4 regions of the Cryptosporangium arvum DSM 44712 genome follow, and region 2 is predicted to be linked to each of the others. Evidence: riboswitches for the same ligand, from Rfam matches in the RefSeq annotation. Region 2 holds a riboswitch; each other region holds the start of a gene.
What was found. Region 2 has a riboswitch for cobalamin ahead of cobN (cobaltochelatase subunit CobN). Riboswitches for the same ligand answer to the same signal wherever they lie in the genome.
Positions count from the first base shown of each region.

Region 1: it holds a riboswitch for cobalamin, as region 2 does, so the genes downstream of both, CRYAR_RS06770 (putative cobaltochelatase) here and cobN (cobaltochelatase subunit CobN) in region 2, are expected to answer to the same signal.
Region 3: it holds a riboswitch for cobalamin, as region 2 does, so the genes downstream of both, CRYAR_RS07995 (ABC transporter substrate-binding protein) here and cobN (cobaltochelatase subunit CobN) in region 2, are expected to answer to the same signal.
Region 4: it holds a riboswitch for cobalamin, as region 2 does, so the genes downstream of both, CRYAR_RS24135 (CbtB domain-containing protein) here and cobN (cobaltochelatase subunit CobN) in region 2, are expected to answer to the same signal.

Region 1 is NZ_KK073874.1:1,469,460-1,475,279, forward strand. Features, by position in the region: gene CRYAR_RS06755 (histidine kinase) at 1-1,730, shown strand, start outside; partial or broken gene CRYAR_RS50610 (LuxR C-terminal-related transcriptional regulator) at 2,147-2,647, shown strand; gene CRYAR_RS06765 (phosphoribosyltransferase) at 2,689-3,357, shown strand; cobalamin riboswitch at 3,427-3,553, shown strand; gene CRYAR_RS06770 (putative cobaltochelatase) at 3,650-5,782, shown strand; gene cobO (cob(I)yrinic acid a,c-diamide adenosyltransferase) at 5,782-5,820, shown strand, end outside.
Region 2 is NZ_KK073874.1:881,635-887,454, forward strand. Features, by position in the region: gene CRYAR_RS04010 (precorrin-2 C(20)-methyltransferase) at 1-679, opposite strand, end outside; gene CRYAR_RS04015 (precorrin-8X methylmutase) at 679-1,308, opposite strand; gene CRYAR_RS04020 (hypothetical protein) at 1,305-2,453, opposite strand; cobalamin riboswitch at 2,554-2,677, shown strand; gene cobN (cobaltochelatase subunit CobN) at 2,731-5,820, shown strand, end outside.
Region 3 is NZ_KK073874.1:1,723,977-1,729,796, reverse strand. Features, by position in the region: gene CRYAR_RS08005 (hypothetical protein) at 1-135, shown strand, start outside; gene CRYAR_RS08000 (hypothetical protein) at 132-1,364, shown strand; cobalamin riboswitch at 1,375-1,554, shown strand; gene CRYAR_RS07995 (ABC transporter substrate-binding protein) at 1,613-2,593, shown strand; gene CRYAR_RS07990 (FecCD family ABC transporter permease) at 2,594-3,598, shown strand; gene CRYAR_RS07985 (ABC transporter ATP-binding protein) at 3,595-4,362, shown strand; gene CRYAR_RS07980 (hypothetical protein) at 4,421-4,978, shown strand; gene CRYAR_RS07975 (PepSY-associated TM helix domain-containing protein) at 5,147-5,820, shown strand, end outside.
Region 4 is NZ_KK073874.1:5,314,002-5,319,821, forward strand. Features, by position in the region: gene CRYAR_RS24110 (ABC transporter ATP-binding protein) at 1-557, shown strand, start outside; gene CRYAR_RS24115 (class I SAM-dependent methyltransferase) at 554-1,240, shown strand; gene CRYAR_RS24120 (class I SAM-dependent methyltransferase) at 1,237-1,989, shown strand; gene CRYAR_RS24125 ((2Fe-2S)-binding protein) at 1,986-2,687, opposite strand; gene CRYAR_RS24130 (CbtA family protein) at 2,690-3,502, opposite strand; gene CRYAR_RS24135 (CbtB domain-containing protein) at 3,502-3,714, opposite strand; adenosylcobalamin (AdoCbl) riboswitch at 3,760-3,852, opposite strand; gene cobF (precorrin-6A synthase (deacetylating)) at 3,896-4,657, opposite strand; gene CRYAR_RS24145 (DUF6223 family protein) at 4,667-4,993, opposite strand; gene CRYAR_RS24150 (sensor histidine kinase) at 5,148-5,820, shown strand, end outside.

The DNA.
Region 1 (5,820 bases), 590 kb from region 2:
TGCCGTGGCTGGTCGCGCTGATGGCCCTGGGCGGTGGCGTCTCGGCGCTCGCGATGGCCTACGCCGCGCTCGGAGCGCAGCGGTCACTGCCCGGCACCGGCCTGGCCGCGAACCTGATCAGCGTCGGCTGGGTGCCCGGCACGATGGCGATCTTCCTGGTCGTGCCCTGGCTCGTGCGTGATCATCCGCTCGACCGCATCGGCCGGGCCGGCGTCAGCCTGGGCGGTGCGGTGAGCGTCGGCTTCCTCGGCGTGAACCTGACGCAGCCCGAATCCCCGAGCCCCGTCGTCGTCCTGGCCACCGCGTCCGTCGCCGTCGGTCTACTGGCGGCGGCCGACGTCACCCGGCGCCGGTTCCGCGGCCCCGCCGGCGAACGCGTCGGCCTCGGCTGGCTCGCCGCCGGCACCGCGCTCATGGCACTCTCGTTCCTACCGTTGGCCCTGGTCGGAGTCGTCGCGGCCCCGATCTGGTTCACCCCGGTGCTGCACCTCGCCGCCCAAGCGGTGTTTCCGGCGGCGATCCTGGTCGCGGTGCTGCGTCAGCGGATGTGGGGGCTGGACCTGGCGATCAGCCGGGCCGTGCTGGGCGGGTTGCTCACCGTCGGTCTGGTGATCGTCTACGTCGCGGTCACCGCCGTGCTCACCCGGCTGCTCCCCGGCGACGGCATCGCCCAGATCGTGGCCGCCGCGGTCGTCGCGGTCGCGGTGCAACCGTCCCGGCTCTGGCTGCAGGGCCGGGTCCGGCGACTGGTCTACGGCGACGCGGCCGAGCCCGAACGGGCCGTGCGTCGTCTCGGCCGGCACCTCGGCGGCGCGCAGAGCCCCGAGGAGCTGCTCGACGGGCTGGTCGAGAGCGTCGGGCACGCGCTGCGCCTGGAGTCGGTGGCGCTCGAGGTCGAGGGCGTGCCCGCGGCGTCCTGGGGCTCGCCGACCGCGTCGCCGCTGCTGGTGCCGCTGCGTCACCGCGGCTCCGAGGTCGGCGTCCTGCGCCTCACCGCTCCGCCCGGTGAGGCGCTCGATGCTCGCGCGCTGCGCTCGCTCGACGAGCTCGCGTCGGTCGTGGCGGCGGGCGTCGTGCTCGCCCGAGCGTCCCAGGATCTGGCCGACGCCAGAGCGCGGCTGACCTCCGTGCGGCTGGAGGAGCGGCGGGTCATCCGGCGCGAGCTGCACGACGGTCTCGGGCCGTCGCTCGCCGGCATCCGGCTCGGTCTGCAGGGGGCACGAAACCTGATCGGGAGCGACCCGAAAGCCGCGGGCACGCTGCTCGCCGCCCTCCAGGACGAGCTCGACGGACGCGTCGAAGACGTGCGCGCGCTCTCCCACAACCTGCTGCCACCGATCCTCGACGAGCTGGGACTGGAGGCGGCGCTGGCCGAGCTCGCGTCCCGGCACGCGGAGGGCGGCCTCGACGTGCGGGTGCGCTGCGCGGGCACCGAAGCGCTCGAACCGACGCCGGCCGGCGCCGCGTACGGCATCGTCGCGGAGGCGGTGATGAACGTCGCCCGGCACGCCGACGCGTCCGGCTGCTCGGTCGAGGTCGTGGCGGCCGCGGACGAGCTCCGGATCGAGGTCGAGGACGACGGCACGGGGGTGCGGCCCGACGCCGTGCCCGGTGTCGGGACCCGCTCCATGCGCGAACGTGCGGAGGAACAGGGCGGCACGTTCGAGGTCGGGCCAGCCCCGACCGGTGGCACCCGGATCACTGCCGTGCTGCCGCTGGCCGCGCCGTGACGCGCCCCGGCGAGGTCATCCGGGTGGCGGTCGTAGACGACCACCCGGTGTTCCGGCTCGGGATGGCAGCCCTGCTGAGCAGCCTCGACGGCATCCAGGTGGTGGCGCAGGCAGCCTCCCGAGCCGAGGCCCTAGCCGCGATCAGCCCCGGCACCAGCCCCGCCCCCGGCCCTCGCACCAGCTCCGGCCCTGGCGTCAGCTCCGGCCCTGGCGTCAGCTCCGGCCCTGGCGTCAGCTCCGGCTCCGGCCCCGGCCCTGGCGTCAGCCCCGGCCCTGGCGTCAGCTCCGACCCTGGCGTCAGCCCCGGCCCCGGCCCCGGCCCCGGCTCCGGCTCGGGCACCAGCCCCGGCCCTGGTGTCGGCTCCGGCCCCACGCCCGACCTCGGCTCCGGCTCGGGTACGGACCCCGGCCCTGGCGTCGACGTGGTGATCATGGATCTGCATCTGGGTGGCGACTCCGGCGTCGAGACCACCCGGGAACTGATCCGGCGGTGGCCCGACCTGCGTGTCCTCGTCGTCACGATGCTCGAGGACGACGAGTCGGTCGTCGCGTCGGTCCGCGCCGGTGCTCGTGGCTACCTGCTCAAAGGAGCGACGCCGGCCGAGGTCGAGCGGGCCGTTCGGGCGGTCGCGAACGGCGAGGTCATTCTCGGTCCGCAGGTCGCCGCGCGGGCGATCAGCTACCTGTCCGGCGCCCGCACCGCCGGGCCGGTGCCGTTCCCCGAACTCACCGACCGTGAGCGCGAGGTGCTCGACCTGGTGGCCCGGGGGTACGACAACACGACGATCTCGCGGCGGCTGGTCCTGAGTCCGAAAACCGTGCGGAACCACGTCGCCAACATGCTGACGAAGCTCGGGGTGCCAAGCCGGGCGGAGGCGTTGCTCCTGGCTCGGGAACGTGGTCTCGGAGGCGTGTGACCTGGGGAAGCCGGGTAATCACCGGTATCCGGAGGTGTCATATGTCGGACTACTTCGCTGATCGGGCCGAGGCGGGCCGTGCGCTGGCGGTCGCCGTGGCCGACCATCTCAAGGAGCACGAGGTGCCACTCGTGCTGGGGCTGCCGCGCGGTGGTGTTCCGATCGCACGCACCGTGGCCGCCGCGGTCCACGGCGAGTTGGACGTCGTCGTCGCGCGGAAGATCGGGGTGCCGTGGCACCGCGAGCTGGCCGTCGGGGCGGTCACCGTGGACGGGCCGGCGCTCTTCGACCGGGGACTGCTCGGTCAGGTGGGCCTCACGCTGGAGGAACTCGAGCCCGACGTGGAGCGCGAGCGCGCCGAGGCGGTGCGTCGCACCGAGCGGTACCGCGACGGACGGCCGGCGCCGGTGGTGACGGGGCGCACCGTGGTCGTGGTGGACGACGGGCTCGCGACCGGGGCCACCGCGCGGGCCGCGCTGCGGTCACTGCGCGTGCTGCGGCCCGGCCACCTGGTGTTCGCGGCACCGGTGTGCGCGCCGCAGGCGGTGGCGATGCTCGGCGCCGAGGCCGACGCGGTGGTGTGCGTCGCCGCGCCGCCGGAGTTCCGGGCCGTCGGGTACCACTACCGTTCGTTCCCGCAGCTCACCGACGAGGAGGTGGAAGCGGAGCTGGCCGCGGCCCGGCGTGAGTCCGCGTCGCTGCGGCTCTGAGGCGGTGACGCACGTCTCGCGCCTTTGACGGCGGGCGCGTGGTGAGTCAGAGTTACCGCGAGCGGAGGGCAGGAAGACCGGTGAGAATCCGGCGCGGTCCCGCCACTGTCACCGGGGAGCCGACCTCACTCAACGGTCACGGCCGGTAACGGCTGGAAGGCCGAGGACACGCTTCGATCCGGGAGCCAGGACACTGCGTCCGCTCCCTGCGAGCCTGCTCGCAGGCCATCGCACACGCGGGCGCGGACACCCGCGGGAAGGATCCTGGCATGCCCTCGTGCGTGATCGGCGGGTGACTCCGCCCTATCCGTTCTCCGCGGTCGTCGGGCTGGACGACCTGCGCTTGGCGTTGACGCTCAACGCCGTTTCGCCGGCAATCGGCGGTGTGCTCGCCCGGGGCGAGAAGGGCACCGCGAAGTCGACGGTGGTCCGGGCGCTGCACGCCCTGCTCCCACCGGTCACGGTGGTGGCCGGCTGCCGCTTCGCCTGCGACCCCGCCTCTCCGGACCCCCAGTGCCCGGATGGCCCCCACGCCGACGTGACCGCCGAGAGCCGGCCCGCCCGGCTGGTGGAGTTGCCGGTGGGTGCCACCGAGGACCGGCTGGTGGGTGCGCTCGACCTCGAGCGGGCGCTCACCGAAGGCGTGCGGGCCTACCAGCCCGGGCTGCTCGCGGCCGCGCACCGGGGCGTGCTCTACGTCGACGAGGTCAACCTGCTCGCCGACCACCTGGTCGACACGCTGCTCGACGCGGCCGGCATGGGCCGCGCGTACGTCGAGCGCGACGGCGTCTCGGTGCGGCACGCGGCCCGGTTCCTGCTGGTCGGCACGATGAACCCGGAGGAGGGCGAGCTCCGCCCGCAGTTGCTCGACCGGTTCGGGCTCACGGTGGAGGTCACCGCCAGCCGCGACCCCGCGGAACGGGCCGAGGTCGTGCGCCGCCGGCTGGCCTACGAGGCCGACCCGGAGGGCTTCGCGGCCCGGTGGGCCGAGCACGACGCGGAACTGGCGGGCCACATCGTCGAGGCGCGCGCCCGGCTGGCCGACGTCGTGCTGAGCGACGCCGCCCTGCGCCGGATCAGTGCGGTGTGCGCCGCCTTCGACGTGGACGGGCTCCGGGCCGACCTCGTCACCGCGCGGACGGCCGTCGCGCTGGCCGCCTGGCACGCGCGTGACCACGTCACCGACGACGACATCCGGAGCGCCGCCGAGCTGGCCCTGCCGCACCGCCGCCGGCGCAACCCGTTCGACGCTCCCGGCCTCGACCAGGACCAGCTCGACAAGGCCCTGCAGGAAGCCGCCGACAACGACCCGGACGACGACCCCGACGACGACCCGGGCCGCGGGCCGGACGACCCCGGCGGCCCGGACGACGGCGGCCCGGACGACGACGACCCGGACCACGGTGGTCAAGCCGACGGCGACGCGACCGACAGCGACGCGACCGAGGCCGACGCGAACCAGGGCGGCCCCGACCGGCGTCAGCCCGACGCGGCCCCGAGCGCACCGCACGACGGCCCGCCTCCGTCCGGACCGCAAGCCCCGGCCGACCGGGCCGCCGACGACGACACCGACGATCGGCCGCGCCGGCTCGCCGCCGCCGAACAAGCCGCGGTCCGCGCCACCAACCCGTACCGCACCAAGCTGCTCACCGTGCCCGGCATCGGGCGCTCCCAGTCCGACGCCTCCGGCCGCCGCTCGCAGGCCGAGGCCCGCCGCGGCCGCGTGGTGCGCTCCACCCGCACCGACGGCCCGGTGACCGACGTCCACCTGATCGCGACGTTGCTGGCGGCGGCGCCGCACCAGAAAGCCCGCGGACGCACCGCCGGCCTCCGGCTCGAGAAGCAGGACCTGCGCGCCGCCGTCCGCCGCGGTCGGGAGAGCAACACGATCCTGTTCTGCGTCGACGCGTCCGGTTCGATGGCCGCGCGGCAGCGGATGGCCGCGGTCAAGGGCGCGGTGCTGTCGTTACTGCTCGACGCCTACCAGCGTCGCGACACCGTCGGCCTGGTGACGTTCCGGCGGGACACCGCGACGCTCGCGCTACCGCCCACCGGCAGCGTCGAAGTGGCCGCGCGCCGCCTCGAGGAGCTTCCGACCGGCGGCCGGACCCCGCTCGCCCAGGGGCTCGTCAAGTCGGCCGAGGTCCTGAAGATCGAGCGACGACGTAACCCGCACCGACGTCCGCTGCTCGTCGTGGTCACCGACGGCCGGGCCACCTACGGTCCGGACGCCAGAGCCGCCGCCCGCCGCGCCGCCGCGTACCTGGCCGCCGAGGGCACCGCGTCCGTCGTCGTCGACTGCGAGAACGGGCCGATCCGCTTGGGGCTCGCGCAGGAACTCGCCGTGCACCTCGGGGCCACCGCGTTCCGGCTCGAGGAACTGAACGCCGACAACCTGGCCGGTGTCGCGAGGGGAGCAGCCTGATGCCGCAGGGCAAACCGACCACCGTCCCGAACGACGGC
Region 2 (5,820 bases):
GCACGGTCTCCGGATCGACGTCGGCCAGCGGCGCCGTGCGCTCGGACGGCGTCGTCGCCCGCTCCACGTACCAGGCCTCGTCGAGCCGGCCGGCCGTCTCGAGCGCCTCACGCACCGCGCCGAACGTGCGGCCGAGCTTCATGATCACGGCGGGGTCGTCCCCGGCCAGCCGGGCGGCAAGCGTCGCCGACGGCAGCGTTCCCGGCAGCACGGTGAGCACTTCGTCCCGCTCCACCAGGGGCCGCCCGAGCGTCGCGGAGGCCCCGCTCACCGACGTCACGCCGGGCACCACCGTGGCCTCGTAGCGGGGTGCCAGCCGCTTGTGCAGGTGCATGTACGAGCCGTAGAAGAAGGGGTCGCCTTCGGCCAGCACCACGACGTCCCGGCCGGCGTCGAGGTGGGCGGCCAGCCGCGCCGCACACGATTCGTAGAACTCGTCGAGTGCGCCCTGGTACCCGCCGGGGTGCGAGGTGGCCTCGGTGGTGACCGGATAGATCAGCTGCTCTTCGATCTGGCCTTCGCGCAGGTACGGGGCCGCCACCGAACGCGCGATGCTCCGCCCGTGCCGCGCGGAGTGGTAGACGACCACTTCGGCCGCGGAGATGAGGCGGGCCGCCTTCACGGTGACCAGCTCCGGGTCCCCCGGTCCCAGACCGACGCCGTACAACCGTCCGCTCATCACTCTTCCTCGCTGGCCAGCGCGTTGAGCGCCCCGGCCGTCATCGCGCTGCCGCCCCGGCGTCCGCGCACGATCAGGTACTCGAGCCCGAGGTCGTTGGCCGCCAGCGCCTCCTTTGACTCCGCGGCGCCGACGAAGCCCACCGGGATGCCGAGCACGGCCGCGGGGCGCGGCGCCCCGGCCGCGATCATCTCGAGCAGGTGGAACAGGGCCGTGGGGGCGTTGCCGATCGCGACGACGGAACCTTCCAGGTGCTCACGCCAGAGTTCGAGGGCGGCCGCACTGCGGGTGGTGCCGAGCGACGAAGCCAGCGACGGCACGCGGGCGTCGTTGAGCGTGCAGATCACCTCGTTCGACGCCGGGAGGCGGCGGCGGGTCACCCCCGAGGCCACCATCTGCGCGTCGCAGAGGATCGGTGCGCCGGACCGCAGTGCCCCGATCGCTCCCGACACCGCGCCGGGGGAGAACGCCAGATCGTCGACCAGGTCGACCATGCCGCAGGAGTGGATCATGCGGACCGCCACCCGGGCGACGTCCTCCGGGAGGCCGCTCAGGTCGGCCTCCGACCGGATGATCGCGAACGAATGCCGGTAGATCTCCGCACCGTCGCGGATGTACTGCCCACTCAACGCGTGTTCCTCCTGGCGGCGGCCACGGCCGCGGGTAGCTCGTCGACACCGACGGGTTCGCCGTCGACCTGGTATCCGTCCGCGGTGGCCAGAACGTCCACATGGACGCCGGCCGGGTGCCCGCACCGCCGCTCGCACCCCGCGAAGTGCACGGGAAGCAGTTCACCGGGGTGGAGGAGCGCCGTCCCCGCGTCGGCCCGGACGTCGGCGCGTGACTTGGCGCACCCGGGGAGACCCGTGCAGGCCGACGCGCTCGCCCAGGCCGACGCGGGATCGGTGACCAGCCCCGCCTCGGCCAGCGGAGTCAGCGCCTCCGCCCCCACGCCCGGCAGCACCACCCCCCGCCACGGCGTGACGATGATCTCGCCCCGCGCCACCCCGGCGATCGCGTCCATCTGGGTTGCGGTGAGCCGCCCCAGGGGCACCACCACCCCCAGCGCCCCCGCGAGTACACCGATCGGGTCGGCGCCGCGGTGCGACGGAAGAGCGGAGGGTTCGACCAGGTCGCAGGCCAGCGCCGACCGCATCCGGCCGGCGACCCGCGCCACGGCGTCGTCGAGCTCGGACAGACGCCAGGCCTTGGAGGCCTGAGCGACGCGCTCCAGCAGGAAGCACCGCGCGGCGGCGATCAGGGCCGGAACGGCCTGGTCGGCCCGGACCCGCAGCCCGCTGTCGACGCCGGCCAGCAGCACCGGCACCGGCTCGGAGCCGAGCAGGACGGTCACGTCGGCGCGCAACGAGACCACGTCCCGATCGGTGTCGATCGCGAACAGGAACCGGCCGGGCAGGTCGGCCAGTTCCGGGGATGCGCAGAGCGCCCGGTCGAGCGCGGATACCACCGCACCGAGCCCTCCCAGCGGCGACGCGACGACGTTGCGTACCCGCTCGTGCGTGGCCGAGGGCAGCAGGCCGGCGTCGGCCAGCCGCGAGGCCAGCGCGTCCGGATCCGTGACGCCCCTGATCTGCAGATTCGCCCGAGATGTGAGCTCCAGTGGGGCGAAGTCGCGCAACGCACGCCACTGGGTGAGGCTCACCACACCGCCGGGGATCCGCACCCGTGCCAGGCCGCCGTCGGCCGCCTCGTGCACCTGCAACGCGCCTGGGCAGCTGTCGGCAGCCTGGCGGAAGGGCACGGCGGTGGGCATAGCCCGGATGCTACGTGTCGCTCCGGTGATCCCCCTTGGGCCCACTTGACGATTGCGACCCTGATCACCAGTGTTGAAAGGCCATGAGCGGTGTCAGGTGGAGGAAGCCGGTGTGAATCCGGCGCGGTCCCGCCACTGTCACCGGGGAGCGAGCCTGCATCTTCAGCCACTGCATCAGCGCGGGAAGGCAGCAGGGGAGTGTCGATCCGGGAGCCAGGAGACTCCAGGTACCGCTGACCACGACCCGGGGCGCGGACCCCGAGTGAGGACGCCCCGCGTGATCTTGCTGCTCTCGACGTCGGACACCGACCTGCTCTCGGCCCGGGCGAGCGGAGCCTCGTACCGGCTCGCGAACCCGGCCCGGACCGGCGTCGACGACCTGCCCGGCCTCACCGACGGTGTGGACCTGGTCGTCGTCCGGATCCTCGGCGGGCGCAGGGCCTGGGAGGAAGGGCTCGACGCGCTGCTGGCCGGGCCGTTGCCGGTGATCGTGCTGGGCGGGGAGATCGCGCCGGACGCGGACCTCATGCAGCTCTCGACGGTGCCGATGGGAGCCGCGGCGGAGGCGCACGCGTACCTCGCGCAAGGCGGGGCGGCGAATCTCCAGCAGCTTCACAACTTCCTCAGCGACACCGTCCTGCTCACCGGCCTCGGCTTCGAACCCCCTGCGGAAATGCCCACCTGGGGCGTTCTGGAACGCGAATCCCGGGGCGACGGGCCGACCATCGCGGTGCTCTACTACCGGGCCCACCACATCGCCGGGAACACCGCGTTCGTCGAAGCGCTGTCCGGCGCGATCGAGGACGCCGGTGGCCGGGCCCTGCCGATCTTCTGCGCCTCGCTGCGCACCGCGCCCGCCGAGCTGCTGACGACGCTGCGCACCGCGGACGCCCTCGTCGTCACCGTGCTCGCGGCCGGCGGCACCAAACCCGCCACGGTCAGCGCGGGCGGCGACGACGACGCCTGGGACGTGGGCGCGCTCGCCGCGCTCGACGTCCCGATCCTGCAGGGACTCTGCCTCACCAGCAGCCGCGCCACCTGGGACGCCAACGACGACGGGCTCTCTCCGCTCGACAACGCCACCCAGGTCGCGATCCCGGAGTTCGACGGCCGGATCATCACGGTGCCGTTCTCGTTCAAGGAGATCGACGCCGACGGCCTCACCGTCTACGTCGCCGACCCCGAGCGCGCCGCCCGGGTGGCCGGCATCGCGGTCAAGCACGGCATCCTGCGCCACATCGCGCCGGAGAAGAAGCGCATCGCGCTCATGCTCAGCGCCTATCCCACCAAGCACGCCCGGGTCGGCAACGCGGTCGGCCTGGACACCCCGAAGTCCGCGGTGAAGCTCCTGCAGGCGTTGGCGGACGCCGGCTACGAGGTCGGGGACCTCCCCGGCGTCGAGGCCCAGGACGGCGACGCCCTCATCCACGCGCTGATCAAAGCCGGCGGCCACGACACCGCCTGGCTCACCGAGGAGCAGCTCGCCGCGAACCCGGTACGGATCCCCGCGGAGACCTACAAAAAGTACTTCGACTCGCTCGACGAGAAACTCCGCGAGGCGATGGAGCGCCACTGGGGCCCGCCCCCCGGGGAGCTCTACGTCCACGAGGGAGACATCGTGCTGGCCGCGCTGCGCGGCGAGAACGTCGTCGTGATGATCCAGCCGCCGCGCGGATTCGGCGAGAACCCGGTCGCGATCTACCACGACCCCGACCTCCCGCCGAGCCACCACTACCTGGCCGCCTACCGCTGGCTGGCCGCCGAGTTCCACGCCGACGCCGTCGTCCACCTGGGCAAGCACGGCAACTTGGAGTGGCTGCCCGGCAAGACCGTCGGGATGTCGGCCGCCGACGGCTCCGACGCCGCGCTCGGTGACCTGCCGCTGATCTACCCGTTCCTGGTCAACGACCCGGGCGAGGGCACGCAGGCCAAGCGGCGCACGCACGCAACGCTCGTGGATCACCTGGTGCCCCCGATGGCGCGGGCCGACAGTTACGGCGACATCGCCCGGCTCGAGCAGCTGCTCGACGAACACGCGAACATCGCCGCCCTGGACCCGGCCAAGCTGCCCGCGATCCGCGCGCAGATCTGGACGCTGATCCAGGCCGCGCGCCTCGATCACGACCTGGGCCTTGACGACCGCCCGCACGACACCGAGTTCGACGACTTCCTGCTCCACGTCGACGGGTGGCTGTGCGAGGTCAAGGACGTGCAGATCCGCGACGGCCTGCACGTCCTTGGCGACGCGCCGGCCGGTGAGGCGCGGGTGAACCTCGTCCTCGCGATGCTCCGGGCCCGCCAGATGTGGGCCGGTCAGGTCGCCGCGCTTCCGGGCCTGCGCGAGGCGCTCGGCCTCTCCGAAGCCGGCGACGAGGCCCGGTCCGATGTCGACACGATCGACGCGATCGCCCGTGACCTGGTCGCCGCCATGGAGGAACGCGACTGGGACCCCACCGTCGGGGCCGAGGTCACCGCCCAGGTCCTGGACGCCACGAGCGGCGCGGCCGACGCCGACCGGGCCCTGGTGGCACGCGTGCTCGAGTTCGCGGCCACCGAGGTCGTGCCGCGGCTGAACAAGACCACCGACGAGATGGCGCACGTGCTGCACGCCCTGAACGGCGGGTACGTGCCGGCCGGCCCGTCGGGGTCGCCGCTGCGCGGTCTGATCAACACGCTCCCGACCGGCCGGAACTTCTACTCGGTCGACCCCAAGGCCGTACCGAGCCGGCTGGCCTGGGAGACCGGATCGGCGATGGCCGACTCGCTGCTCACCCGCTACCGCGAGGACACCGGCGACTGGCCCCGCTCGGTCGGCCTGTCGATCTGGGGCACGTCGGCGATGCGCACGGCCGGCGACGACATCGCCGAGGTGCTGGCGCTGCTCGGTGTCCGCCCGGTCTGGGACGAGCAGTCCCGCCGGGTCAGCGGGCTCGAGCTCATCGCCTCCGACGAGCTCAACCGGCCCCGGATCGACGTCACGATGCGCATCAGCGGGTTCTTCCGGGATGCGTTCCCGCACGTCATCGCGATGCTCGACGACGCCGTGCAGCTGGTCGCCGCGCTCGAGGAACCCGACAACTACGTCCGCGAGCACGTCCTGGCCGACCTGGCCGGCCAGAAGAGCGAACGCCAGGCCACGATGCGGCTGTTCGGGTCCAAGCCGGGCGCGTACGGGGCCGGTCTGCTCCAGGCGATCGATTCACGGACCTGGCGCGACGACAAGGACCTGGCCGAGGTCTACGCGGTGTGGGGCGGTTACGCGTACGGGCGTGACCTCGACGGCGTGCCGGCCCGCCCCGACATGGAGAACGCGTACCGCCGGATCAACATCGCGGCGAAGAACGTCGACACCGCCGAGCACGACATC
Region 3 (5,820 bases), 840 kb from region 2:
ACCGACGACTCCGGCGGTGACTACGACCGGTCGACCCCCACCCGGACCGGCTCGTACACCTGGCAGGTCGACGGCGACGAGCTGCACCTCACGGACGCGGGTGGCGTCGACGCGGTCTTCACGAGACAGCGGTGAGGACCCCGTACCGGTGGCTCGGCGGCCTCCGGGGAATCGCGCAGCTCGCCGGGCTCGTCGTGGCGGCCGCGCTGGCCGGCCAGGCCACCGTGACCTACAGCGCGGCGAACGACGGGTGGCAGGGGTCGGTCCGGCAGGAGGTCGCCCGATCGTCGGCCATCCAGGAGCAGGTCCGCGCGGTCTACGGCGACGAGGCGCCCAAGGCGTTGCGCATCGTCGTGGACGAACGCCTCGCCACCGAGCTCGACCGGCTCAGCGCCGACAACCCGCTCGCCGCCACCCAGCGCGACACCGCCCGGGCCACCGCGGACAGCCTGCGCGCGGCGAACCGCAAGTACTTCCCGGCGACGCTCCCGGCCGATCGGCAGTACACCACCGACGACGGCGGCGCGGACGTCGTCGCCCGGCTGCGCGTCCTGCGCCGGTCCGAGCTCGACGAGCAGCGGGCCGCGGGAGAGCCGATTCCCGATCCGGCGTCCGCGCTCCGGGACGGTGACGCCGCGGGCGCCGACGGTCTCCGGTACGCGCTGGGCGCCGTGGGGGCGAGCCTCCTGGCCGCGCTGCTGGCCGCGGTCCACTACCGGGCCCGCCACCGGCGCCGCCAGCAGGAGGTCGCCGAACTCGTCGAACAGCCGCGTCAGTCGGCCGCGGGGCGGCACCGGCAGGTCACCGTGGTGATCCTGACGCTGTGGGCGGTGGGCGCCGTCCTCCCCCTGGCTCAACTCGTGTTCGGAGCCGAGGAGCAGCGTTCCCAGGCCACCGCCGCCCGGCTGGCCGCGGTGCTGACCACGGACATCGCGGCGAGCACCGCGCGCACCGAGTTCCTGACCCAGGGGCGGCAGGTCGCCCAGGAGGTGGGGGTGCGGGCCCGCGCCCGGGAACTGAGCGCGGAGTCCGCCACGCCGTCGGAGGCCGCCGACCGACGCGCGGTCGCGGCGGCCGAGGAGCGGGCGTCCGCGGCGCTCGACCGCATCGCCGCGTCGATGGCGCGTACGCCACGCGCGGACGATCAGCTGGACCAGCGGATGGCGACCGCGCTCACCAGCGACGAGGCGGACTGGACGACGCTCATCGACGCGCAGAACGACCAGGCCGACCGGGCCGGCGACTGGGGCGACCGGTCCAACCGGATGGTGTGGGGAATCGTGCTGATCACCGGCTTCGCGACGCTGTTCGGCGTCGCGGAGTGGCGCTACGAGAACGTCACCAGGGCGAGCACCGGGCGCTGAAAGGCCTGCGTGTTACGGTCGGGACGCCAGTCAACCCACGAGGTGGGTCAGGGAACCCGGTGCGAATCCGGGACTGACGCGCAGCGGTGAGGGGGACGGCCGCGGTACAGGCCACTGGGCTCCCTGCCTGGGAAGGCGCCGCGGCCGGTCGAACCCGAGTCCGAAGACCTGCTGGCGACCGGCGTCCACCAGGGCGGCGGATCGGCTACGGGCCTCGCGATCGGGTCCGCGATCTCTCGAGGTACCGCATGCGGTTACGTCATGGGCTCGTCGCGAGCCTGCTCCTCCTCACCGGCTGCGGCGGGGCCGCCGGGTCCACCGCCCCGGACTCCGGTTACCCGATCAGCGTGACGAACTGCGACCGCTCGGTGAGCGTCGGCAAACGCATCGAGAGAGCCGTGTCGATCAGCCAGCCGGCCAGCGAGCTGCTGCTCTCGCTCGGGCTCGAGGACCGGATGGCCGGGACCGCCTCGTGGAGCGACCCGGTGCTGCCCGCCCTGGCCACGGCCAACGCGAAGGTGCCGCGGATCGCCAAGGACTTCCCGTCGTTCGAGCGGCTGCTCGAAGACGAGCCGGACTTCGTCTACACCACGTTCGCCTACACGTACACGGCCGAGGGCGTCGCCGATCGCGCGAGGTTCGACCAGGTGAAGATCCCGACGTACCTCTCGTCGAGCGAGTGCACCGGGCAGGACGCCACCCAGACCCGCGCGCTGACGATCGACGACCTCTACCGGGAGATCACCGACCTGGCGACGCTGTTCGACGTGCCGGACCGCGGCACCGCGCTGGTGGACTCGCTGAAGAAGCGGATGGCGACCGCGGTGGACGCGCGTGACGTCAGCCTGGCGTGGTGGTACTCGAGCACGAAGGCGCCGTACATCGCCGGGTGCTGCGGCACTCCGGGCCTGGTCACCGCGGCCGTCGGAGCGAAGAACGCGTTCGCCGACGGGAAGCAGCTCTGGCCCGAGACCGGCTGGGAGAGCATCCTCGACCGCGATCCGGACGTGCTCGTGCTGGCCGACCTGACCCGCGGCGACGACGGCGACAGCGCCGCCGCGAAGATCGCGTTCCTGGAGTCCGACCCGGTCGCGCGCCGGCTCACCGCGGTGAAGAACAAGCGGTACGTCGTCCTGTCCGGCTCGGACATGGACCCGGGCGTGCGCACCGTGCAGGCCGTGGAGAAGGTGTCGGCGGGCCTGACGAAGCTGGGGTACGGGACCGAGTAGATGGCGCGGCTCGGGCTCGGCGCGCTTATCGGGGTGAGCGTCCTCGTGGTGTCGGTCGCGGTGGCGATCACGATCGGACCGGCGGACCTCTCGGTCCGTGACGTGTTCGCCGTGGTCACCGAGCATCTGGGCGGGCCGCCGTCCAGGCTCTCGACGATCCGGGACGCGATCGTCTGGGATCTGCGCCTGCCCCGGACGCTGCTCGCCGCGGTGTGCGGCGCCGGGCTCGCGCTCTGCGGCGCGGTGCTCCAGGCGCTGCTGCGCAACCCGCTCGCCGATCCGTACGTGCTCGGCATCTCGTCCGGGGCGTCGACCGGCGCGGTGCTCGTCCTCGTGCTGGGCGTCGGCGCCGGGAGCGTGGGCCTCGGCCTCGGGGCGTTCCTCGGCGCGGTGGTCGCGTTCGCGCTGGTGCTCGCGCTGGCCCGGATCGCCGGCGGCACGACCGACCGGCTGATCCTCGCCGGTGTCGCCGGCACCCAGCTGTTCGCGGCGGTCACGTCGTTCGTCGTGATCTCCTCGGCCGACGCCCGGCAGACCCGGGGCGTGCTGTTCTGGCTGCTCGGTTCGCTCAGTGGCGCCGGCTGGGGTGACGTGGTGCTGTGCGCGGCCGTGCTCGCGGTGGGGTTCGCGGTCTGCGCCGGCCTGGCCCTGTCGCTCGACGCGTTCGCGTTCGGCGCCGACGCCGCGGCCGCGCTCGGCGTCCCCGTCGTGGTGGTCAGAGCGGTTCTGCTGGGCGTGACCGCGCTGCTGACCGCGGTGCTGGTGAGCGCCGCCGGCGCGATCGGGTTCGTCGGGCTGGTGCTGCCGCACGCCGCCAGGGCCCTCGTCGGCCCGGCGCACCGGCGGTTGCTGCCGGCCACGGCGCTGGTCGGCGCGATCTTCCTGGTCTGGGTCGACACGTTGGGGCGCACGCTGCTGGAGCCGCAGGAGATACCCGTCGGCGTGGTGACCGCGCTGATCGGGGTGCCCGCGTTCGCGGTGGTGCTGGGGCGGAGGGTGCGGTGAGCCTGCGTGCCGAGAGCGTGAGCTGGGCCGCCGGGGGGCGGCTGATCGTCGACGCGGTCGACCTGGACGCCGCGCCGGGCAGCACGGTGGGCCTGCTCGGCCCGAACGGATCGGGGAAATCGACGCTGCTGCGGGTGCTCGCCGGGCTCCGGCGGCCGTCCGCCGGGGTGGTGACGCTCGACGACGCGCCGCTGTCGTCGCTGGGGCGGCGGGGTCTCGCGCGGCGGCTGGCCGTGGTGGAGCAGCACGCGGTGACCGACGTCGACCTGACCGTGCGTGACGTGATCGCGCTCGGGCGGGTACCGCACCGGCGTGGTCTCTCCGCCCCGTCGGCCGCGGACTCGGCGGCGGTACTGACGGCGGCCGCGCGGACCGGGTTGACCACGCACCTCGACCAGGAGTGGCGCACGCTCTCCGGCGGGGAGCGCCAACGGGCGCAGATCGCCCGGGCGCTGGCGCAGGAGCCGCGGGAGTTGCTGCTCGACGAACCGACGAACCACCTGGACATCGGACACCAGCTGGAGCTGTTGGCGCTGGTGTGCGCGTTGCCGGTGACGTCGGTGGTGGCGCTGCACGACTTGAACCTCGCCGCGATGTTCTGCGATTCGGTGGTGCTGCTGCACCGGGGGCGCGCGGTGGCCGCCGGTACCCCGGCGCAGGTGTTGACGCGGGAGACGATCCGGGAGGTGTACGGGGTGTCGGCCCTGGTGTCCACCGGCGCCGACGGCCGGCCCACCATCCACTTCGCCCGCCCTCCTGGTTGAACCGGTCGCGGGCGCGGCTCGTCGGAGGGGTGTGGGCCGGCGTGACATGATCTCGGGCATGACAGGGCCGGGGCTGCTGCGTGAAGCGCGTGCGCTGGTGTTCGTGCTCGTCTGCCTGAGTCTCTCGGTCGCGTTGCACAGCTGGGCGCACGGTGAGGTTCCGCCGCTGCTCGCCGTGCTGGCCGGTGGTGGCCTCGTGCTGTCGGTGGCGCTGCCGCTGACCGGACGTCAGCGTGGGCTCCCGACGATCGCCGCCGCCCTGGCCGTCACCCAGCTGGGGCTGCACCTGGTGTTCTCGATGATGCCGACCCAGCACGTCATGGTTCCGGCCCACGGCCCCGGCACGATGATCGCCGGGCACGTCGTGGCCGGTGGCCTGGCGGCGCTCTGGCTGCACGCCGGTGAGGTCGCGGTCTGGCGCCTGGTGCGTCGTCTGGCCCAGCGCCTGCCCGCGCTCGGGGTGTTGTTCGCGCTCGCGGCGCTGCGGATTCCCGCGCCCGCGCCGCGCCGGTTCCGCCCGCGCACGGCCGAGCTCGCGGCCCCGCCGCCCGAGCCGACCTGGCTGCGCAGCGCCACCCGCCGCGGCCCACCCGCGCTTCTCCTCGCCCCGCGCTGACCACAGCGCGCGCCGCGGCGCGTCGCGCCGTGCCACGGCCCCGTTCCGTGCCGCAGCCCCGTTCCGGGGCCGCTCACTCGACTTCCCGCTGACCCCAGGTCGGCGGTTCCTTCGCCTTCTCCGGTGGACGCCACGTCGCGTCCCACCGCGCTTACTCGTGGAGTTCTCATGACCATCAACGCCGATCCCCCACGTGACGACGTGAAATCCACCGCGCTCGCCGACCCACCGGTGGAGGTGCCGGCGCCCGCGGTGAAGCGCCCGGCCCGGTGGGCGCTGCTGCGCCGGCTGCACTTCTACGCCGGTGTCTTCGTCGCGCCGTTCCTGTTCATCGCCGCGCTGACCGGGCTGGCCTACACGCTGGCCCCGCAGCTCAACGACGTCGTCTACGGCCACGAGCTCTACGTCGACCGGGTCGGCGACACGACGGTGCCGCTCGCCGATCAGGTGGCCGCCGCCCGGAAAGCGCATCCCGACGGCACGCTGAGCACGGTCTCGGTCCTCGACGACCCCGAGGCCACGACGCAGATCGCGTTCTCGGTGCCGGAGCTCAGCGCGGACGAGAAGGTGCACACCGTCTACGTCGACCCGTACACCGGCGAGGTCCGCGGCCAGCTCACCACCTGGTACAACGCGACGCCGCTGCAGACCTGGCTGGACGGCTTCCACCGCACGCTCAACCTGGGCGACACCGGGCGGATGTACTCCGAGCTCGCCGCCTCCTGGCTGTGGGTGATCTCGCTCGGCGGTCTCGTGCTCTGGATCGGTCGCAAGCGGGCGTACCGGGGTGAGCGGGCGGCGCGGCGCCGGGCCCTGATGCCGGATCTCACCGCGAAGGGTGT
Region 4 (5,820 bases), 4.4 Mb from region 2:
GGGAGACCGCGCGCCGGCTCGCGGTCGTGGTGCAGGAGACCGGCGGCGAGACGTCGCTGACCGTCGGCGAGATGGTGCTGCTCGGCCGGGGCCCGCACCTCTCGACGTTCCAGCGCACGAGCGCCGCCGACCACACGATCGCCGCCCGCGCGCTGGAACGCGTCGGCGCCGCCCACCTGGGCGGGCGGCCGTTCGCCGAGCTCTCCGGCGGCGAACGCCAGCGGGTGCTGATCGCCAGGGCGCTCACCCAGCAGGCCACGCACCTGCTGCTCGACGAGCCGACGAACCACCTCGACATCCGCTACCAGCACGAGGTGCTGCGGCTGGTGCGCACGCTCGAGACCTGCTCGGTCGTCGTGCTGCACGACCTGAACCTGGCCGCCCGCTACTGCGACGACCTGGTGCTGCTCTCCGACGGCGGCGTCGTGGCCGCCGGCCCGACCGGCGAGGTGCTCGACCCGGCCGTGCTGGAGCCGGTCTACGGCATCGGCATCCACCGGATCGACCTCGACGGCCACCTGCACCTGCTGTTCCGACCCGAGGAGGCGATCGTGTGAACGTCCAGGACCGCATCAACGAGTACTGGACCGGGCGGGCCCCGTCCTACGACGACTACCAACAGCAACCCGCTCGTCTCGACGCCGACCGCGCGGCCTGGGGCGCGATCTGGGCCGCCGCCCTCCCGGCCGCGCCCGCCGACGTGCTCGACGTCGGCACCGGCAGCGGGCAGGTCGCGCACACGATCGCCCGGCTCGGCCACCGGGTCACCGGCATCGACCTCGCCGAGGGCATGCTGGAGCGGGCCCGCGCCCACGGCGGCGACGCCACGTTCCGCTCCGGCGACGCGGTCGAGCCGCCGTTCCGACCGGCCCGCTTCGACGCGGTCGTCAGCCGCTACGTCATGTGGACGCTCCGCGAGCCGGCCCGCGCGGTCGCGAACTGGATCCGGCTGCTGCGTCCCGGCGGGACGATCGCCGTCGTCGACAGCACCTGGTTCCCGGACGGCCTCGACGCCTCCGGCGGGGACTTCAGCCGCTGGTACGACGCGTCCGTGCGGGCCGCCCTGCCGCTGGCCGCGGCCCCCTCGATCCAGCCCACCGCCGACGTGTTCACCGCCGCCGGGCTCACCGACGTGCGGGTCACGCCGCTGACCACGATCCTCGAGCTCGACCGGACGTTCGGCGTCGCCCCGGGCCACGAGGTGCAGATGCAGTACCTGATCCGAGGAGCCGTCCGGTGAACGACCTCGCCGACCTCGTCCGCCGCTGGGACGACCAGCAGGCCGCCTACGTCGCCGGGCGCGAGCAGCGTTTCACCGCGATGCTCGACGTCCTCGAACTCACGGTCGGGGCCGACCGCACGATCGTCGACCTGGGCTGCGGGCCCGGTTCGCTGAGCCGGCGCATCCTCGACCGTTTCCCGGGCGCGCGGGTGGTGGCGATCGACTACGACCCGGTGCTGCTCACGCTGGCCCGGGAGACGCTCGGCGGGCGGGCGACGGTCCTCGACGCCGACCTCACCGACCCCGGCTGGGCGTCGTTCGACGGCGAGGTCGCGGCGATGGTGTCGACCACCGCGCTGCACTGGCTGCGGCCCGACCAGCTGATCCGGCTCTACACCCAGGTACACGAGCGCCTCTCCCCCGGCGGGGTGCTGCTCGACGGCGACCACTTCCGCTTCGACGCCCGCGACGCCGCGCTGCGCCGGATCGCCGCCGACCACGACGACACGACGCAACGGGCGGCGTTCGCGGCCGGCGCCGAGGACTGGACGGCCTGGTGGACCGCCGCGAGCACCCATCCCACGCTGGCCCCGCACGTCCCCGCCCGCGAGCGGCGTTACGCGCAGCGCGTCAGCGCACCCGAGACCACCGTCGAGTTCCGTCTCGCCGCCCTCCGCCAGTCCGGCTTCGCCGCGGCCGGCCCGGTCTGGCAGTTCCTCGACGACTACGTGGTCTGGGCCCAGAAGCAGGGAGAGACCGGGCCTTAGCGCAACACGCAGTCGCCGCACACCGGGCGGGGCGGACCGGGGTCGAGCCGGTAGATCAGGCAGCAGCTGTTCCGGCGGAAACCGGCACCGACGTCCGGCGCGGCGATGCTCCACGGTGGACGCCGGAGCAGCGCGTCGGCTAACCGCGCTGCCCGGCCGGCCAGCGCGGGCCGGGCCGCGGCGAGCATCGTCACCGAGCTGTTCAGCGCCGAGGCGCTGTTGTCACGCAGGATCGCGGGCGCGACCGGGTTCGTCCCGGCCGCCGCCTCGGTCAACCCGGCGACGAGCGGCACCACGGAGTCGGCGAAGGCGTCGACGAGGGAGCCGGGAGCGACCGGCGTCACCGGCGACCCGAACGACACCGGCACCATCCCGCCGGGCACCGGCCGCCACCAGACGTCCGGCGGCGGAACCGCGGAGGACACCACGGCCAGCGCGAACGCCGGTGCGAGCACCCGCGCCACCACGCCCAGGTGCGCGGTCGCGAACGCCACCCGCTCCTCGACCGGCCGGCCGGCCATCCCTTCCAGCGCCCGCCGGACGGCCGCGGTCCGCGCCCGCCACGCGTCCCCCGACGCGTCGAGCAGCGTCGACACCGGCTGCCACGGCGCCGGCGGCGGAGCGCCGGCGGCATGGGTGTGGACCGCGAAAGCGGGCCCGAGCTCGTCGAGCCCGGACCCGCGGTCGCGGTCGGTCACCGTCAGGCGGGCACCGCGTCGCCGGCCGTGGCCGGCGCCGGTTCGCCGAGCAGCACCCGCTCGGCCAGCGGCCCGAAGACCAGGCCGAACGTGCCCCAGAGGAGGGCCTGCGCGCCCACCGAGTAGAGGCGGAAGGACGCCAGCACGTCGGCGGGGAACGCCGGGTAGACGATCCGACCGCCCGGGTCACGCAGCGGTTCGGGCATCTCGGCGATCGTCGGGAGCAGCAGCAGCACCACCGTCACCGCCACCACGTACACGCCGCCGGCGAGCAGGGTCGCGTTCCAGTTGCCGAACCGGGCCGCCAGCCGCTGCCCGAGCCAGACCGACGCACCGAGGATCACCAGCGACGCCAGCACCAGCGCGAGGTACAGCCCGCCGCGTGTTCCGATCGTGTCGTCGTCGCCGACCGCGGGCGGGTTGGCCGGGTACTTCAGCCACGGCACCAGGAACAGCCCGAGGAACGCGCCCCCGGCGACCAGCAGCGCGAGCACCCGCGGCCGGACGGTGCCGACCCGGCCCAGACAGATCAGGTAGATCACGGTGGCCAGCAGCCCCATCGCGACCCCGAACACGATGATGCCGGTGCCGATGCCGACGTTCGCCTGGATCGTGCGGCTGAACACCTCGGCCTCGGCGGCCGGGACGGGAAGGCCCGCCGCCTTGTCGAGGGCCTCCTGGGCGGCGCCCCGGCCCTCCTCGTAGTCGATCGCCTTCTGGATCTGCGGTTCGGCGAAGATGCGCGCGAACAGGAACGCCAGCAGGCCACCGGCCCCGCCGGCGAGTGCGCCGCGGAGCAGGAGCTTGAGTTCCATCAGTGGCAGGGGAAGCCGAGGAAGTGACGCGCGTCGTGGATGTACTCGTGGACGTGCACGTCGTTGCCGAACACCGAGGTGGCGCCCTGGTCGACGCCGATGAAGTAGTACGCGAGCAGCGCCAGCAGCACGGCCGCACCGAGGTAGACGGCACCCCGCGAGCCGGAGATCACCACCGGGGTAGCGGCGGAACGAACGGACGGACTAGTCACGTAGAGCCTCCTCCGGGGATCGTGCGTCCCCTGTTGCAACGGGCTCGTGACGGCACCAGTATCTGACTCCCCGGCCCGGGACCGGATCACAGTGGCGCGACCGTGCTGGACTTCCACCAGCTTCCTCGCGCCGCCACGCTCTGAGAACCGTAGGACCGCGTGGGCCCGCGGTCAACGTGAGCTAGCGCTCCTTGCGACGGATGAGGTAGGTGTCCATGATCCACCCCTTTTGTGCACGCAACTCCGCGCGGGTCGCGGCCACCCGGTCGGCGACGTCGTCCAGCGGCCCCGCGATCAGCACCTCGTCGGGGGCACCGAGGTAGGCGCCCCAGTAGAGCTCGGCGTCCTCTCCGGTGAACCGGCGGAACGCGAGGCTCGCGTCGAGCATCACGACCAGGTCGGCGTCGCCGTCGTGGTGGCCGTTCGCCACCCGGCGACCGGTGGTGACGACCACCGCACCGGCCGTGCGGGTCAGCGTGATCCGGTGCCGCGCGGCCAGCACCTGCACGCTGCTGATGCCCGGGAGCACGTCGTAGCCGCACGCGACCTGCCCGCGGCCGACGATCGTGTCGAGCATCCGGATCGTGCCGTCGTAGAGGGCCGGGTCGCCCCAGACCAGGATCCCGGCGGTGCCGTCCGCGGCCACCTCGGTGCGCAGCGCGTGCTCCACGGCCGCCGACCGCGCGTCACGCCAGGCCTCGACCGCCCCCGCGTAGTCCTCCGCGGTGCGGTCCCGGGGCGGGTCGGCGATCGTCACGACCCGGTAGCCGCCGGTTCCGCGGAACCGCTCCAGGATCGCCTGCCGGGCGGCGGTCAGCTCCGCGGTCGTCTCCCCCTTGTCCAGGACGAGGAACACGTCGACGCCGCGCAGCGCGTCGACCGCTTCGACGGTGAGCAGGCCGGGGTCGCCCGCGCCGATACCGATGACCCGAATGTGTCGCACCCGCGGAGCCTAACCAGGCTGTTCGTCCACCGCGCAGGTACGGGTCCTGCGCCGGGCCAGACCACCGAGCAGCGCCGCGGTCAGCCCGAGGACCAGCGCCACGAACCCGCCGACGATGCCGCTGCCGCTGCCGGGACCGCCGTCCGCGGTGGCGACGACAAACGCGCCGGCCAGGGCACCGGCACCGCCGGTGGCCAGCGCCGCGGCCGACGCCCGCCGCCCGGCCCTGGCCAGCGCGACGCCGCCGAGGACGACCCCGGCCAGCGCGATCACGGCCGCGGTGCTGGCGACGAGCCGCCCGGTGGTGAGGCTGTACACCGTGGACTCCAGAACCATGGGAACTCCTCCGTCGTTGGTGACCTGATCGTGTCCCGCCGGCGGCCGGTCGCGCGTCGTGCGGACGCGGGCGCTTCGCGCTGCTGCGAACGTGGTAGCCGGGTCCTCCTCGCGCAGGACCCGCGCGGCCGGGGAGCCGGTTTACAGTGCCCGCATGGGCCGTGTCCGGGACGCCGCGATCGCCCTCGGGCTCGCGGCCGTCCTGGTTCTCGCCGGGCTCTCCGAGGGCACCGGGGCGTCGATCGGGTACGTGTTCCTGGCCGGGGGCGGGCTGGTGCTGGCGGCACGCGGCCGGGCGCCCGTCGTCGTGCTCGTCGTCGCCGGGCTGTGCGCGATCGGCCACCGCGCGGCCGGGTTCGACGTGCTCGCGGTCGGCTACCTGGTGGCGGTGTACGGGGCAGTGCGGGCCGGGCACCGCCGGGTCACCGCCGGGGTGAGCCTCCTCGTGCTCGTCGCGCTGCCGGTGGCCACGTCGCTCTCCGGGGTGCACGGCGCCGGAGCGGCGCTGACGCAGGCCCGGGGGGTGCTCGAGCTGGCCTGGCTGATCGCGGCCGGAGCGGCCGGGGAAGCGCTGCGCCAGGCCGAGCGGCGGGCCGACGAGGCCGAGCGCACCCGCGAGGAGATCGCCCGGCGCCGGGCCGACGAGGAGCGGCTGCACATCGCGCGCGAGCTGCACGACTCGCTGACCCACCAGATCTCGGTGATCACCGTGCAGTCCGAGGCCGCCGTCCACCTCGCGAAGAAGCGCGGCGAGCCGGTGCCGGCACCGATGCTGGCGATCCGGGACGCCGGCCGCGAGGCCTCCCGCGAACTGCGCGCGACGCTGG